Regions from separate parts of the Roseburia sp. CLA-AA-H209 genome, predicted to be linked through region 1. Evidence: predicted binding sites of a transcription regulator. Region 1 holds the regulator's gene; the other holds the start of a gene.
The links. The regulator NrdR, encoded in region 1, represses ribonucleotide reductase genes. The targets are predictions, from matches to a motif close to CACAANATNTTGTG.

Region 1 (8,272 bases):
CTTTGAAGAAGGAAGAGCATTTGCCCGCAGCGAGGGAATTCTTGTGGGAATCAGTGCAGGAGCTGCATTAAAGGCAGCTGTTGAGTTGGCAAAAAGAAAAGAAAATAAAGGAAAGAACATTGTGGTATTGCTTCCGGATTCCGGAGACCGTTATTTATCTACTCCTTTGTTTGCAAAATAAAATCAGTGGAAAAGCATCAGGCATTCCGCTATAATATGGTAAAAGAGTCAAAAAGACTTTTGCGAAAGGAAAAGAAGTATGTTCTATTTTCTTGTGTCGGTAAATATTATAGCGCTTATCCTGATGCTTTTTATGTTGGCAATCTGTCTTCGTAAAAAGCTCTCCAAAGTACAGCTTGCATTTATTATTTATGATATTTTTACCATGCTGTTTGTGGTGGGAGTTCATCTGGAACTGGTGCATTCAGATACCGTTGGTGAGGCACTTGCCGGGCTGTGCATCCAGTATGTTGGACAGGCAGGATTTTTAATGGCATTTCTCTGGTTTGCATCGGAGTTTGGAAGGCTTAAAATTCCTAAATTTATTTATTTTATTCAGGCAGTTGTAAATGCAATTGTGCTGGTGGCAGTATTTACTGCAGAATACCATCCGTATTTTTATAAAACGATGCGGATTTTAAAAGATGGTATGTATAACCGGATGGAAGTAACAGACGGGATTATCTGGGTGATTCATTATATCCATCTTGCAGTCGTTATACTGGCAGTATTTATTTTGTGTATCATGCGTTACGGGGAGAGTTCACCAATTCATAAAAAGCGGATTATTTATATGATAGCAGGTGTGGGAACTTTTGCACTGGAATTAATCTTAAAGGGCCTGGGTGTATTTGGCAGTTATAATCCGGTAGTCATTGCCATGACAATTATGATGTTCTGCATGATGATGGCAATGATTCGTTATGGATATTTTGGTTCTCTGCAGGCTGCGGTGGATAATGCATTTAATCATGGAAAAGAAGGCTTGATTATCCTGGATGCAGAAAATAAAATTATCTCCGTCAATCAGCGTATGAAGGAACTTTTCCCGGAAATAAAGGTAGGAAGTGCCGCAAGCAGGCAAAAAGAAATCCTGCAGGCACTGACAAACCGGGAAAGGCTGTTGCATAAAAATGACCGCATCTATGAACTTCGTATGGAGGATATTGTGGAAAATGGTGAGAAAGATGGCTGCATGCTCTGGTTTATCGATCAGACAGAAAACTTGGAAATGATGCAGAGACTTCGTAGTGCGGATGAAGCCAAGACCAGATTTTTAATGAAAGTGAGCCATGAGCTGCGGACTCCGATGCATACGATACTTGGTATGAATGAAGTGATTTCCGAAGAAACATCAGAAGAGAAAATCCGTAGATATACCAGAGAAATTGCATCTGCCGGTGACAGTATGATTGCACTGATAGAAGAAGTGTTAGATGCTTCACGGTTAGAAAGTGGTACGCTTCAGATAAAGAAGGATGCATTTGCTTTAGAAGAGGTTATCCATGACGCAGCAGTCCAGATGAGGCCACAGGCAGAGAAGAAATCTTTAAACTTCCGGCTGCGGATGGAGGAACCATTATTAAAACCGGGAAAACATTTCTATGGAGACAAGGCACATATCCGTCAGATTATCATTAATCTTCTGGAAAATGCGTTGAAATACACAGATGAAGGCTTTGTGGAGCTGGGTGTAGAAAAAGCAGCAGAAAATGGAGATACCTTTTTGAAGATAACTGTGGCAGACAGTGGAATTGGAATAGGAAAAGAAGAGCAGGATAAAATCTTTGAAAGCTTTGAACGGGGCAATGCGGCCAGGAACAGCAGGAAAGACGGAATCGGTCTCGGACTGGATATTGCCAAACAGCTGGCAGAGGCTATGGGTGGAAGCCTCAGTCTGATTAGTGAAGTGGCAAAGGGAAGTACTTTTACTGTCCGGATTCCATGGGTAGAAGTATCGGAAAAACATCATTTTACAAAGCAGAGTGAGAAAAGTATGAATGCGGATTACAGCAGCTTTACCATTCTTGCGGTAGATGATAATGAGCAGAATCTGATGGTATTAGAACATCTTTTACATAAGACAAAGGTTAAAATGGAAACCGTGATGGATGGAAATACTGCCGTTCAAAAATGTGAAGAGAAAACATATGATTTACTTCTTTTAGACCATATGATGCCAAAGCCGGATGGCATAGAGACGCTGCACCTCATCCGTGCAGATGAGAAAGGACGAAATCATTATACGCAGGCAGTGGCATTTACCGCTAATGCAACAGCTGGTGCAAAAGAACTGTACAAAAACGAAGGATTTGCAGAGTATATTACCAAGCCGGTAAAACCGGGTACACTGGAGATTATGCTGCAGAAATATCTTAGGGATTATCTGCCGGAAGAAAATATGGTTTTCCAGGGAAACATGGATGATACAAAGACAACAAAGCTAAGAGGCTTATTACATTATCTTGAGAAGAATGGAATTGCAGCAGAAGAAGGCTTATCCTATGCGGATGGAGATGAACAGTTCTATAAAGAATTGTTAGGTATCTTTGCAAAAGAAAAAGAGAAGAAGCAGCATCATTTAGAGAAAGCGTTCCAATCTCTTAAGGTAAATCATGTAGTAACAATGAAAGAAGCTGCAACTATCATAGATTCAGAAACTGCAACAGATACAGAAATGATGAACGAATTATGGAAAACATTCGTAACCCAGTCCCATGGACTAAAGGGTGAAGCCTGGGGCATCGGAGCCAGAACGCTTGGAGATTTCTTTTACCAGCTGGAGTGTGCCGGAAAAGAAAAAAACATCGAAAAGATAGAGCATTTTTATCCGAAAGCCATGGAAGAGTGGCAGCAGGTAGTAGATGCTATTCAAAGAGTATTATAAAAAGAGAACCGGAAGCCGGATAAAAAAAGCTGGTCTTTTCACTGGCTGCCTGTAATGGTGGTAAGACTATAGTGTGTTTGTAGAGACAGACCTCAACAAAGCAAGTGCTATTGAAAAGAACAAGAGGGAATCCAAAGAACAGCTTGAAAAGGGCAATTTTTCTGTCCGGAATCTTGCAGAGATATCTGTGGATGAATAAAGTTTTCACCGATAATAGGCGGAAACTATGAACTTTAAATTTTGATGGTTTCAAAATAATAAGACTTATGATATAATAATAGGCTGTATTAAGCTCCTTTTGCCAACATGGCAGAAAAGAGTTTGATACAGCTTAAAAATTTGCATGATAAATTATGTAGTAAAATAACATAGAAAGGCGAAAAACCTGATAACTTAAGGATTTTCGAACAGGTAAAAGATAAAATGAAACTTGGAATCGTAGGTTTACCAAACGTAGGAAAAAGTACATTATTTAATTCACTGACCAAAGCAGGCGCAGAATCAGCCAATTATCCGTTTTGTACCATTGACCCGAATGTGGGAATCGTAACCGTACCGGATAACCGTCTGAAGGTGTTAGGCGAGATGTATCATTCCAAGAAAGTGACACCGGCAGTCATTGAATTTGTAGATATTGCAGGACTTGTAAAAGGAGCCAGCAAAGGAGAGGGACTTGGAAACCAGTTCCTTGCCAATATTCGTGAAGTAGATGCCATCGTTCATGTTGTACGTTGTTTTGAAGATACCAACGTAGTCCATGTAGACGGAAGCATTGACCCGGTTCGTGATATTGAGACCATTAATTTAGAGCTTATTTTTTCTGATATTGAAATCTTAGAGAGAAGAATTGCAAAAGTTACCAAACAGGCAAGAATGGACAAGACACTTGCAAAAGAAGAGGCACTTTTGAAATCCTTAAAGGCACATCTGGAAGAAGGAAAGATGGCAAAGACTTATCCGTTGAGTGATGATGAGGACGAGCAGGCATGGTTTGCATCTTATAATTTATTAACTGCAAAACCGGTTATCTATGCAGCAAATGTAAGTGAGGATGACCTTGCAGATGATGGCGCAAACAATCCACATGTTGCAAGAGTAAGAGAACAGGCAGCCGCAGAAAACAGTGAAGTATTTGTTATCTGCGCACAGATTGAACAGGAAATTGCAGAATTAGATGATGATGAAAAAGCAATGTTCTTAGAGGACCTTGGATTAAAAGAATCCGGACTTGAGAAACTGATTGCAGCAAGTTATAAATTGTTAGGACTTATCAGCTACCTTACATCGGGAGAAGATGAGACAAGAGCATGGACTATTACCAAAGGAACCAAGGCACCGCAGGCGGCAGGAAAGATTCATACCGACTTTGAACGTGGATTTATCCGTGCAGAGGTGGTATCCTATGACCATCTGATTGAGTGTGGAAGCATGACAGCGGCAAAAGAAAAGGGACTGGTAAGACTGGAAGGAAAAGATTACGTTGTTCAGGATGGCGATATTATTTTATTCCGTTTCAACGTATAGGAAACTTTTGAAAAATCCGGCATAGTATAAATAGAAGAAAAGGCACAGTGGGGCAGGCACATGATACGCTATTGTGAATTGTGTGAAAAGCAGGTGATTAATATTGCAGACTGTTGCTGCCTGGGAAATGTGGTGGATTTGGAACTGGATGAGTGCAATGGAAGAATCTGTGCACTGGTTGTAGCTGCGCCGGGAAAATTTTTCTGTATTTTTTGTCCGGCATGCGAATATATTATTCCATGGAAACGTGTTGTGCGGATTGGACCGGATATTATTCTGGTAGATGTCTGTGTAGAAGATGTGAAAAGTTAGTTGACATAAGAATACGAGAAAGTTATACTAAAAATAGTACGACCAATATTTGTAAAAGCTGATATCAGCAGTTCTTTATGAACGTTTGGTGATGGAAAAACGGTATTATTTACGCAAAATTCACAAAGCGTGTTTTGCGTAGCTTTTAGAATAGGAGAAAAAAGATGAAGTGCCCATTTTGCAGCAGTGAAAATACCAGAGTAATTGATTCGAGACCGGCAGATGACAATAACTCCATTCGTCGGAGAAGATTATGTGACGATTGTGGAAAACGTTTCACAACTTATGAAAAAGTTGAGACAATTCCATTGATTGTAATAAAAAAGGATAACTGCAGAGAGCAGTATGACCGTTCCAAGATTGAAGCAGGTGTACTTCGTGCCTGCCATAAGAGACCGGTATCCGTGGAGCAGATAACCAGACTGGTTGATGAAGTGGAGACAGAGATTTTTAATCGGGAAGAAAAGGAAATCCCAAGTACTGTAATTGGTGAGATTCTGATGGATAAGATTAAAGATTTAGATGCAGTGGCGTATGTTCGTTTTGCATCTGTATATCGTGAATTTAAGGATGTAAATACCTTTATGAATGAGTTAAAGAAAATGCTGGATAAATAAAAGAAAATCTTTTTGGAGAAAAGGGTTGATTTTGGTTGAATTTATCCGATAAAATTAGTAGCAGATAATTATGATGTGAGGAACGTGATCGTTATGAATATTTCAGGAATTCGTCCCAATGCGGGATTTTACGATTACAACAGCATACAGAATATCCGGAATGCAGTAGAAGATACACCGGTTGTTAAGACGGCAGCAGATGCCGGTGCATCTGAACAGCAGCAGAAGGATACCTTAGAGACTACGGTACGAAGAGAACAGGATTTTGGGGCAGCAGATTATGCAGCACAGTACCAGCCGGATCGTACCTACGAGATGAAAGGTTCTGAAAGTGATATACATAGCCTGGATGTTGAGAAGGCATTATCCGATATGCACAAGGATCAGGTACTGCAGCAGTATCAGTTCTTTGTGGGAGAGAACATTGAACAGAGCGGAATCCGGCAGATTACTGCAACGGATACTGCAAAAGTGCGAAATGTAGAAAACTTTAATTTATAAGAGCAATTTTGATTATAAAAAAGTAAGAGACCGTTAGAAGGTAAGATTCCTAAGAATTCTTAAGAATCTTACCTTTTTTACTTGCGGCAGTTATGCTTCTTTTGTATAATTAAATTCAGGCTTGCCTGAAGAACGGGAAGTATAAGAGAAAGAGGATAGGATATGAAGAAAGTGCAGGAAGACTGGAAGGAAGAAATGCTGCAGGTAGGTGTACTTACCAATACACATGGTGTGCGTGGCGAAGTGAAGGTATATCCGACAACAGATGATGTCATGCGTTTTAAAAAGCTGAAGCAGGTATTTTTGGATACTGGAAAAGAACCGATGGAGCTTCAGGTTACACAGGCGCGCTTCTTTAAAAATCTGGTAATATTAAAATTCAAAGAATTTGATAATATAAATGATGTAGAGAAGTATAAGAGCAGAGGGCTATATGTAACAAGGGAAAATGCTGTAAAGCTGGCTCCGAATGAATATTTCGTGGCTGATTTGATTGGCTTAAAGGCAGTCGGAGATGACGGAGAAGATTTAGGTGAAGTAAAGGATGTACTTCAGACCGGTGCAAATGACATTTATGTATTACATAAAGATGGGGAAGATGATATTTTACTTCCGGCAATTAAGGATTGTGTAAAAAATGTCAATATAGAGGAAGGCACCATTACGGTACACCTTTTAAATGGGCTTCGTGATATTAATAAGAAGTAGGTAGCAAAATGAATTTTCATATATTAACATTATTTCCGGATATGGTAGAACGGGGACTGAATACCAGTATCATCGGAAGAGCAGTTGGCAAAGGACTTTTAAATATAGAAACAATTAACATCCGGGATTATACGTTAGACCGTCATAAAAAAGTAGATGATTATCCGTATGGTGGCGGAGCCGGGATGGTAATGCAGGCACAGCCGATTTATGATGCGTGGCAGGCAGTGGCGCAGAAGATTGGAAGAAAGCCAAGAACAGTATATCTTACACCTCAGGGCAATACGTTTCAGCAGGAAATGGCAAAGGATTATGCGAAGGAAGAAGACCTGGTATTGCTTTGTGGGCATTATGAGGGCATCGATGAACGTGTGTTAGAAGAAATTGTGACGGATTATGTGTCGATTGGAGATTATGTGCTGACAGGAGGAGAACTTCCGGCAATGGTCATGGTGGATGCGATATCCCGTATGGTGCCTGGTGTACTGGCAAATGATGAATCCGGAACCACAGAATCCTTTGAAGGAAATTTATTGGAATATCCGCAGTATAGCAGACCGGAAGACTGGATGGGAAAGAAAGTTCCAGCTATTTTACTTTCCGGAGACCATGCAAAGGTAGAAGCATGGAGGAGAGAACAATCCATTAAAAGAACCATGGAACGAAGACCGGATTTGCTGGCAGATGCAGATTTGACAGCAAAGGAGAAAGCAATAGTTGAGCATTTGCTGGACAAATCACAGGGTAAATGCTAGAATGTGTCTAGCAGTAATAGGAATGGAAGAGATTCCGCAGGAGGAAGACGGTAGTGAAAAGCTTTTTTGATGTGCTGAAAACGATGTTTTACCGTAAAAATGCGAAGAGTTATGGGACGCCGGACCGGAGCAGAAAAGAGCCGGTGACACAACAGAAGGTACAGATAAGAAATACAGAGACCAGAAAGGCAGCCCCTTCGTTAAAAGAAAACGAACAGCATAACAGGTCAGAGAGGACAAACAGTAAGGTGGATAAAGGAATGGATAAGGAAGATTTCTTATTAAAGCAGATTGATGAATTCCGTGAGAAAGCAAAACAGCTTCAGGCTTTGCTTGTTACAAAAGAAGACAAAGTGCAGGAATTACAGAATATCGTAGATGAAAGAGAAGAAAAAGCAAAAGAACTGCAGCATGTTTTAAATGCACGTAAATCAGAAGCAGATGTTCTTCTTACCGGAGTACACGGTCAGATGGAAGAAATGATTAACCGTGTAGAAGAAAAATTGAATGCACTGTCTGAAAAGATTGCAGCAGACGTAAGTGATTCCACCGGAAGAACCGCAGAACAGACTGCACAGATGCAGGCATCTTTACAGGAAATTTCCCAGCAGTTAGACAGCATGAAACTGGAACTGGCTGAGAAAATACATACCGAAGATGTAAAGTGCTACCGCAATATGCAGGACTTAATTAAAGAGCTTACCGTTAAGTTAGAGGAAAATGATACTTTAGAGAAGAGCTTGAATACCGTAAAAGGTTATGCAAAATGCTTAACCTGGTTTTCTGTTATCAATTTTGTAGTATTGGTGGCATTTATTCTTTATTCTCTTGGAGTATTTAATTTTTAAGCAGTAGTTAAAACGAGGAATTATATGACACAGGGAAAGAGAAAGACATGGGTAATTGGACATAAGAATCCGGACACAGATTCTATTTGTGCGGCGATTGCCTATGCAGATTTAAAAAAT
Region 2 (8,272 bases), on a different contig from region 1:
TGCGGCAGCGCTTCTGTAATTTCGTTTCCTGTTTTTCCTCTGAATTTTTATCAGCATTTTCATTCTGGTGCTCACCAGATTTTTCTTTGCCAGCTACATGGTCAAGGTCTAAGCCCATATCTTTCACCGGAATACCTGGTATTTCGGATGCATCCACCCCGGGCAGTCCTTTCAGATAATCCTGCAGTTCTTTTAGATAGGCATATCCTATCGGTGTATGGAACAATTCCTGAGCCATGATTCTCTGGTAGATTTCCTGTACCATCTGTGGATTATCCATATTCATATTATCATGTATGTACTGGATTCCTTCCACTTCCTTTTTTGCCAATTTTGCCTGATCTTCATTTTCAAATACGAATCCACTTACTTCCCAGACTTTGCCATCTAATTCTTTTTGTTCCATATTTCCTCCTGCAATTTACAATCCCAGAAAAGTCTTTTTATAAAATGGTGCAACCTCACCAATCAGCTCCATTGCCTTTTCGTCTGCTTCATGCATATCAAGACGCATATAGCCAAGGGACGGCTTTACAGCTTCAGCAATTCCTTCAAAGACGCTCTTTCTCTCACCCTTAAACTCTACAACCAGCAAATAACTAATGTCATCCTTACGTTCAATCTTCGTTACCAGATATGCTTTCTTAATATTCTTCTGTTTCTTCATATATTCACTGAGTATCTGTTTCAGTTCATCCGCCTCCGCAATTGGCTCACCAACAAATACACCCGTTTTCTTTTCAACAAGATTGCCAGATGCCATCTCAGCTTCCTGCCTCTTATAGCGTTTGAAATAACCTATAATAATTTTCTTCCGGTTCTCTTCTACCCGAAGTTCCATACTGCCCGGATTGATTACAAAATCTCGCTCTCCTGCAATCTTCATCAGCTGGTCAAAACTGACTTTCTGTCCCTTCCATTCCTTTACATTATAAATCTTCTGGAAACTCTGCCAGTCTGTATACACCGGCATCCACTGTGCTCCATTGCTATCCTGTAACAATGCAAACTGAAGGGCTGTTCCCTTTTTTCCGTCTGCATCCTTTTCCTCCTTCGGGTCCTCTACCACTTTTACCGGACATAAGAATTCCCCACGGACTACCTCTTTTAACATACGGTCACATAAGAACTGCTCCGCACGTTTCCACTGTTCATCTTTCTTTTCTTCAAATAAAATCTGTCTGTGTCTTGCCATTGCAAGAATCAGAGCCGGATTTACGACCGGAATCTGTGCTTTGGAAAGCTCGGAAAAATCCGGTGGTGGAAGCAAGTCATCTCTTTTTAATCTGCAGGAATAGCTTCCCACATCCAGTATCAGATCTTCCATACCCCACCAGTGGAGGTTTGCCCAGAAGAACATCTGCTTGTCTCCTCTGATTCCTTTTAATTCCAGTTCTACATTCTGCTCTTTATAATGTTCTATTGCCTTTTGGGCAAATTCTTTCGTTGAAAAGATTAATACACTTCCATCCCCCATAACACGCGGGTAACCGGTATGCTTGTCCCATGCGCAGTAAAGCTCTTTGCATCCCTTTATTTTATCTGCCAGAATCTTGTTAAACACTTCTATCTTCTTTAAAAAGTTATCTGCCACAAAGGTTTTCTTCTTATGATGTACTTCTGCAGAACGAATCAGAAATTCCAGTTCCTCTAAAGTAAGCTTTGCAAGCTCCTGTTCATCCGGCATTTCATAATTCAAAAGATGGGTCTCTAATAATTCTTCTTTACGCTCTTTACTAATTTCCATGTTCTTCTCCTATATCTTTCCTTAAAACAATCACGTTATTTCTATTTTAATATAAAAATGCTATAAAGTAAAATAGAATCCTTCCGGATTCTACTTTATCTTTCACGCAGTTTACATCAGTTCTTCAATGACTCCTGTTTCATTGTATTTTCTGCAGTCAATGACACGCTGATTGGAAGAACCTTTGAATTTTAATGTAATATCATATAGCTCTGCCACATAAGGGCCATCCACCAGCACATCGATTAAGGATAATAATTCTTTCGTATCCTCGGTATATCTTCTTCCCTCCGGTACCAAATCCTTATCCAGTACATATCCGGTATATGCCCATATGTCTTTTTCCGGATGTTCCGTCCGCACCCGCTTGATAAATGGAAGCAGTGCATGCTGGTTTTCCGGTTCAAAAGGGTCTCCTCCCAAAAGAGTCAGTCCCTTGATATAGGGAGATTCCAAAGATGCAAGAATTTCATCTTCTACTTCTTTTGTAAATTCCTCTCCATTTTTAAAGTCCCATGTTTCCGGCTGAAAACACTCTTTACAGTGGTTCCGGCAGCCGGATACAAACAGCACCGTTCTTACACCGGTGCCGTTCGCAATATCATTATATTTAATCGCTGAATAATGCATTTTCTTTTCACTTTCTTTTTATAAGTGAAGTACACGCTCCTTGATTTCCTGGGTTCTTCCCTGATTCCAGAACTGGGAACCAATATAACCACAGGTACGTCTTGCCACGTTCATCTTATCCTGGTCACGGTTGTGGCAATGCGGGCACTCCCATACTAATTTTCCATCATCATCTTTTACAATCTGAATCTCACCATCATAGCCACATACCTGGCAGTAATCACTCTTGGTATTTAACTCTGCATACATGATATTCTCATAGATGAATTTCATTACAGATAAAACAGCCTCCAGATTATCCTGCATGTTCGGAACTTCCACATAGCTGATTGCTCCACCCGGTGAAAGTGCCTGGAACTGGGATTCGAATTTCAGTTTGGTAAATGCATCGATATTTTCGGTTACATGCACATGATAGCTGTTGGTAATGTAATTCTTATCGGTAACACCCGGAATAACTCCGAAACGTTTCTGTAAACATTTTGCAAATTTATAGGTGGTAGACTCAAGCGGTGTTCCATATACGGAGAAATCAATATTTTCTTTCTCTTTCCACTCCTTGCAGGCATCATTTAACCGTTGCATTACCTTTAAGGCAAATGGTGTTGCTGCCGGGTCGGTATGTGGTTTTCCAGTCATATATCTGGTACATTCGCAAAGTCCTGCATAACCCAGTGAAATAGTAGAATATCCACCATATAAAAGCTTGTCTATGGTCTCGCCTTTTTTCAGACGGGCAAGTGCTCCGTACTGCCAGAGAATCGGTGCCACATCAGAAGGTGTTCCCTTCAGGCGGTTATGACGCGCCATCAATGCACGGTAGCAAAGGTCCAAACGCTCATCAAATAGCTTCCAGAATTTTTCAAAATCTCCGCCGGAAGAGCATGCCAGATCTACCAGATTCAAGGTTACCACGCCTTGATTGAAACGACCGTAGAACTTTGGCTTGCCATCTTCATCATGATATACGGTAAGGAAGGAACGGCAGCCCATACAGGTATAGCAGTTGCCATCTTTTAATTCCTTCATTTTCTTCTCAGAAATATAATCCGGAACCATACGCTTTGCAGTACATTTTGCTGCTTTCTTGGTCAGATAATAGTATTCCGAATCCTCATGGATATTATCCTCTTCCAATACATAAATCAACTTTGGAAATGCCGGTGTAATCCATACGCCATCCTCATTCTTAACACCCTGATAACGCTGGTCTAGCACTTCCTCTATAATCATGGCAAGGTCTTTTTTCTCCTGCTCATTCTTTGCTTCGTTCAGATACATGAACACGGTTACGAATGGGGACTGTCCGTTGGTAGTCATCAGGGTTACTACCTGATACTGGATAACCTGTACGCCCCGCTCGATTTCCGCATGAAGTCTTCTTTCCACAATGCTGTTAATCTTCTCTTCGCTCAGCTCCACATCGCTCTCTTTTAATGTCTGCACCAGCTCTGCATGAATTTTCTCGCGGCTGATCTGGACAAATGGTACTAAATGTGCCAGTGAAATACTCTGTCCGCCATACTGGGAGCTTGCCACCTGAGCAATAATCTGGGTTGCAATATTACACGCTGTAGAGAAAGAATGTGGCTTGTCAATTCTGGTTCCGCTGATAACGGTTCCGTTCTGTAACATATCCTCTAAATTTACCAGATCACAGTTATGCATATGCTGTGCAAAATAATCTGCATCATGGAAATGGATAATTCCCTGTTCATGTGCCGCTACAATATCCTCCGGGAGAAGGAATCTTCTGGTAATATCCTTACTCACCTCACCAGCCATATAGTCACGCTGCACGCTGTTTACGGTTGAATCCTTATTGGAATTCTCCTGTTTTACTTCTTCATTATTACATTCAATCAGACTTAAAATCTGTTCATCCGTAGAGTTGGATTTACGTACCAGGGCACGTTTATAGCGGTAAGTAATGTATTTCCGGGCAACAGAAAAAGCCCTCTTGTCCATTAACTGATCCTCCACTAAGTCCTGAATATCTTCTACATTCAGGGCATGGTTGGCATCCTTACAGGAATCCTCTATATATTGTGCAATCTCCTTAATCTGGTCTGCAGTCAATCGTTCCGCTTCCACCACCTCATGGTTCGCTTTATTGATTGCAATAATAATTTTTGAAATGTCAAAAACAGCCTCTGCGCCGCTTCTTTTAATGATTTTCATTGAAATCCTCTCCCATAAAAAAATAGTCTATTCGCATAAAATCGGCACAAAACTGTACTAGATTTTGTGTCGAATCTCTTCAACGCATATACAGTATACCATATCTTGTGTTTTACGCAAGGGGAATATACAAGATTCATGAAATTTTTTCAGAAAAAATTTTTTAGAATTTAACGCTTTTTTCATAATCTGGACAATTATTTTTCACAAAATCCGGGTATACTACAAATATCAATAGAGAACAGGTTCATCCCCCAATGTCTTGTCTCTCTATTTGATAAAACTTTTTTCATAAATTTTCATAACTCCCCTTTGTACCCCCGCAGTGCTGTGGGGGTATTACCTTTGTAAAACCATTTTTCAGACTGTAAAAACCCCGTCTCAAATATCAATGCGATATCGAAACGGGGCTTACTTCATTTTTAATCTATTTTTTAGAAATCTACTTCTGTGTCATAGTAACAGCATTTCAGCAGTTTTTCCATTTCTTCCTGACTTGGCTGTCTTGGGTTGGAGCCGGTGCAGGCATCCAAAATTGCATTGGCTGCAATCTCAGGCAGTCTCTCTAAGAATACTTCTTCCGGTACAAAGCCCTGCTCAGCCGGATAGCTGTCCGGTCCGTAGTTCTTAATACAGTGCGGAATATTCAAGTCATCATTCATCTTACGCAGGTACTGGATTAAAAGTGCGACTTTCTCGTCCAGTGTCTCTCCGCCAAGCTTCATAAAATCTGCAATCACGCCATAACGTTTCTTTGCAGTCTCATCCTTTGCATTAAATGCAATAACCTTCGGCAGATACATGGCATTAGCTGCGCCATGAATAATATGTGCACCGTAGTCGGCAAATGCGGCACCGGTCTTATGTGCCATAGAATGTACGATTCCAAGCAGTGCATTGGAAAATGCCATTCCAGCCAGACACTGGGCATTGTGCATGGCATCACGTTTTGCCATATCTCCGTTATAGGAATCAATCAGATCATGCTGAATCATCTCAATGGCATGGAGTGCCAGCGGGTCTGTAAAATCACTGTTTGCAGTTGAAACATACGCTTCGATTGCATGTGTCATCGCATCCATTCCGGTGTGGGCTACCAGTTTCTGCGGCATGGTCTCTGCCAGTTCCGGGTCAACGATTGCTACGTCCGGTGTAATCTCAAAATCCGCAATCGGATATTTGATTCCCTTCTCATAATCCGTAATAATAGAAAATGCAGTTACTTCTGTTGCTGTTCCTGAGGTAGAAGAAATTGCACAGAAATGTGCTTTCTTTCTTAATTTCGGAATTCCAAATACCTTACACATGTCTTCAAAGGTAATATCCGGATATTCATATTTAATCCACATTGCTTTTGCAGCATCAATTGGTGAACCACCACCGATTGCTACAATCCAGTCCGGCTTGAACTTCTCCATAGCGGCAGCACCCTTCATCACGGTCTCAACAGATGGATCCGGTTCAATTCCTTCAAACAGTTCCACTTCCATACCTGCTTCTTTCAGATATGCCTCTGCTTTATCCAGGAAACCAAACCGTTTCATGGAGCCTCCACCAACACAGATCATTGCGCGCCTTCCTTCAAAGTTCTTCAGTGCCTCCAATGCACCTTTGCCGTGATATAAATCTCTTGGTAATGTAAATCTCTGCATTCGTAATACCTCCTTGATAATCATTGTATGTTTACTGATATATTTTTATCATAACATAATAATATACAAAAGGTAACTGGATTTTTCTTGTTTTTTGTGAAATTTTTATAAAATTTGGTTATATTTTCCTCTTACTCTGTTATTTCAGCAGCAGCCGCATCCTGCACCAGCGGATTCGTATCCCGGGTGGTATCTGCTGCCGTCTTTCCTGTCCGGTTACTTACTGCCTTGCTGATTTCTTTTACCTCATCTGTCGTTTCATAATCCTCTACATCAAATAAATAGCGGTGCAATAAATCTACATTGGTCTCCAAATCCGTTGGTACAACTACTGCTCCGATGGATTTTTCCATCATCTTGGTGTCTAACTGGAATGGCCAGCCCTGGGTATCTGCAAGCTCATACTCTTTGACATGGGCTGCAAGTCCCAATATTTCTGTGGTAGAAAGGCTGGTAGAAATGTCCGGAAACAGCTTGTCTACCAAATCATTTAAAGTAAGGATGTCTGCCTGCTTTGCTTTTTCTACAATCTTTCCTACTACGATACGCTGGCGCTCGGTTCGGCGGAAATCGTCTCCGCCGCTCATTCGGTCACGGCAATAGGCAAGTGCCTGTATTCCATTGACCTGCTGCACGCCCGGTCCGGAAACCGGCTTGCCATGGGTTCCCATGACTTCATTCATTTCATCAATCCAGATGTGCATATTGCTGGCTTCTTCCTTGGTAATATCCAACTCTATTCCACCTAATGCATCCACAACTTCCATTACTGCATTGAAGTCTACGGATACATATTCGGTAATATTCAAATCCAGATTCTTATTTAATGCCGCTACTGCACCGGTCGGTCCTCCCTTGGCATAAGCTGCATTCAGTTTCCGCAGGCTGTCTTTATCATCTACTGCCAGAAAGGAATCCCGGTATACGGATACAAGCTTCACTTCCTTGGTATCATCATTGATACTGGCAATCATGATACAGTCGCTGTTTCCGCTCTCATAATTTCCACTGTTCCGGTTGTCAATTCCAAAGATAGCTATATTGGTATAATTATCTAACACTTCCTGGGTCTCGCTGTCTATATTAATATTCAGCTTCTTCGCGTCTAAGGAACCGGTATTATTGATTTTATTCAGCTTACTCATTACATAAAATACTACCAGCAAAATGAGTATCACTAATACTTCTACAATAAAAAGTATCAGTTTTCTCTTTCTTCTCTGCTTTTTTCCAACCTTCTTTTTCGGACCTGTCTTCGCCTTCTGCTTTTCCATGCCCATAGTTCCTCCTTACTTTGATATACTTATACTCCTTAATCCGGACTGTTTTTCCACAGCCCATTAATTCAAATATATCTTACTGGAATTGGTTGGTCAATGTCTCACAGACAACCTTAAGAATCGGTTCCATAAATTTAACGAAATCTTAAGTTTTCGTATTAATCAAAAGCAGAACTCTTTCCATTATACCAATGATCCCACATGGCATCATTTACCACAACATACTGTCCGTTATAAATTGCAATGGCATGGGTACCGCCATCCAGTGTACAGCCAATAATAAGGAGTTCATCCTCATAGCCATCTACATCATAGGTAACTTCTTTGATAATCTGTGTTTTATCCCAGTCTGCATAAATCGTTCCCTTGACACCGTCAATCCAGCAGGTTGCCTTTACCGGCTCGTCCCAGAATTCAAAATAGTCTTTATCATTACGCACGGAACTTGGAAGCACAGATTCCGGAATATCAGCATATTTTTTACTTCCATTTTCATCCTCTGGTGCATCCGTTGTCTCTGTATCCTCACCCACGCCATCTATTGGCTGGTCTGCATTTACCGGAACTTCTTCTTCTGCCGGAACATTTTCCTGTGCGGTCGCATTTTTATCATTTGATTTATTGTAGCTGATGACACCAACTGTCACTGCACTTGCTATAGATGCCGTTGCCACGATTCCAATTACCGCTTTTCCAGCTGCAGTTGACAAAAATGATATCTTTCTTGCTGTGCCTGCGGCTTTTACCGCTGTTGAGGCTGCAGTTTTTCCTGCACCATATGT

Region 2: nrdD (anaerobic ribonucleoside-triphosphate reductase) is a predicted target of NrdR. The motif match lies at 4,655-4,668, and genes of this name have one in related genera.

What each region holds. Positions count from the first base shown of each region.
Region 1 is NZ_JAJEQU010000001.1:370,483-378,754, reverse strand. It holds gene cysK (cysteine synthase A) at 1-181, shown strand, start outside; gene LKD41_RS01855 (ATP-binding protein) at 260-2,887, shown strand; gene LKD41_RS15635 (hypothetical protein) at 2,961-3,086, shown strand; gene ychF (redox-regulated ATPase YchF) at 3,311-4,411, shown strand; gene LKD41_RS01845 (YlmC/YmxH family sporulation protein) at 4,472-4,723, shown strand; gene nrdR (transcriptional regulator NrdR) at 4,888-5,340, shown strand; gene LKD41_RS01835 (hypothetical protein) at 5,434-5,841, shown strand; gene rimM (ribosome maturation factor RimM) at 6,004-6,549, shown strand; gene trmD (tRNA (guanosine(37)-N1)-methyltransferase TrmD) at 6,558-7,304, shown strand; gene LKD41_RS01820 (hypothetical protein) at 7,358-8,152, shown strand; gene LKD41_RS01815 (putative manganese-dependent inorganic diphosphatase) at 8,177-8,272, shown strand, end outside.
Region 2 is NZ_JAJEQU010000011.1:13,321-21,592, reverse strand. It holds gene LKD41_RS10785 (hypothetical protein) at 1-406, opposite strand, end outside; gene LKD41_RS10780 (enhanced serine sensitivity protein SseB) at 422-1,747, opposite strand; gene nrdG (anaerobic ribonucleoside-triphosphate reductase activating protein) at 1,859-2,377, opposite strand; gene nrdD (anaerobic ribonucleoside-triphosphate reductase) at 2,396-4,558, opposite strand; gene LKD41_RS10765 (iron-containing alcohol dehydrogenase) at 4,993-6,210, opposite strand; gene LKD41_RS10760 (LCP family protein) at 6,342-7,484, opposite strand; gene LKD41_RS10755 (RNA polymerase sigma factor) at 7,649-8,272, opposite strand, start outside.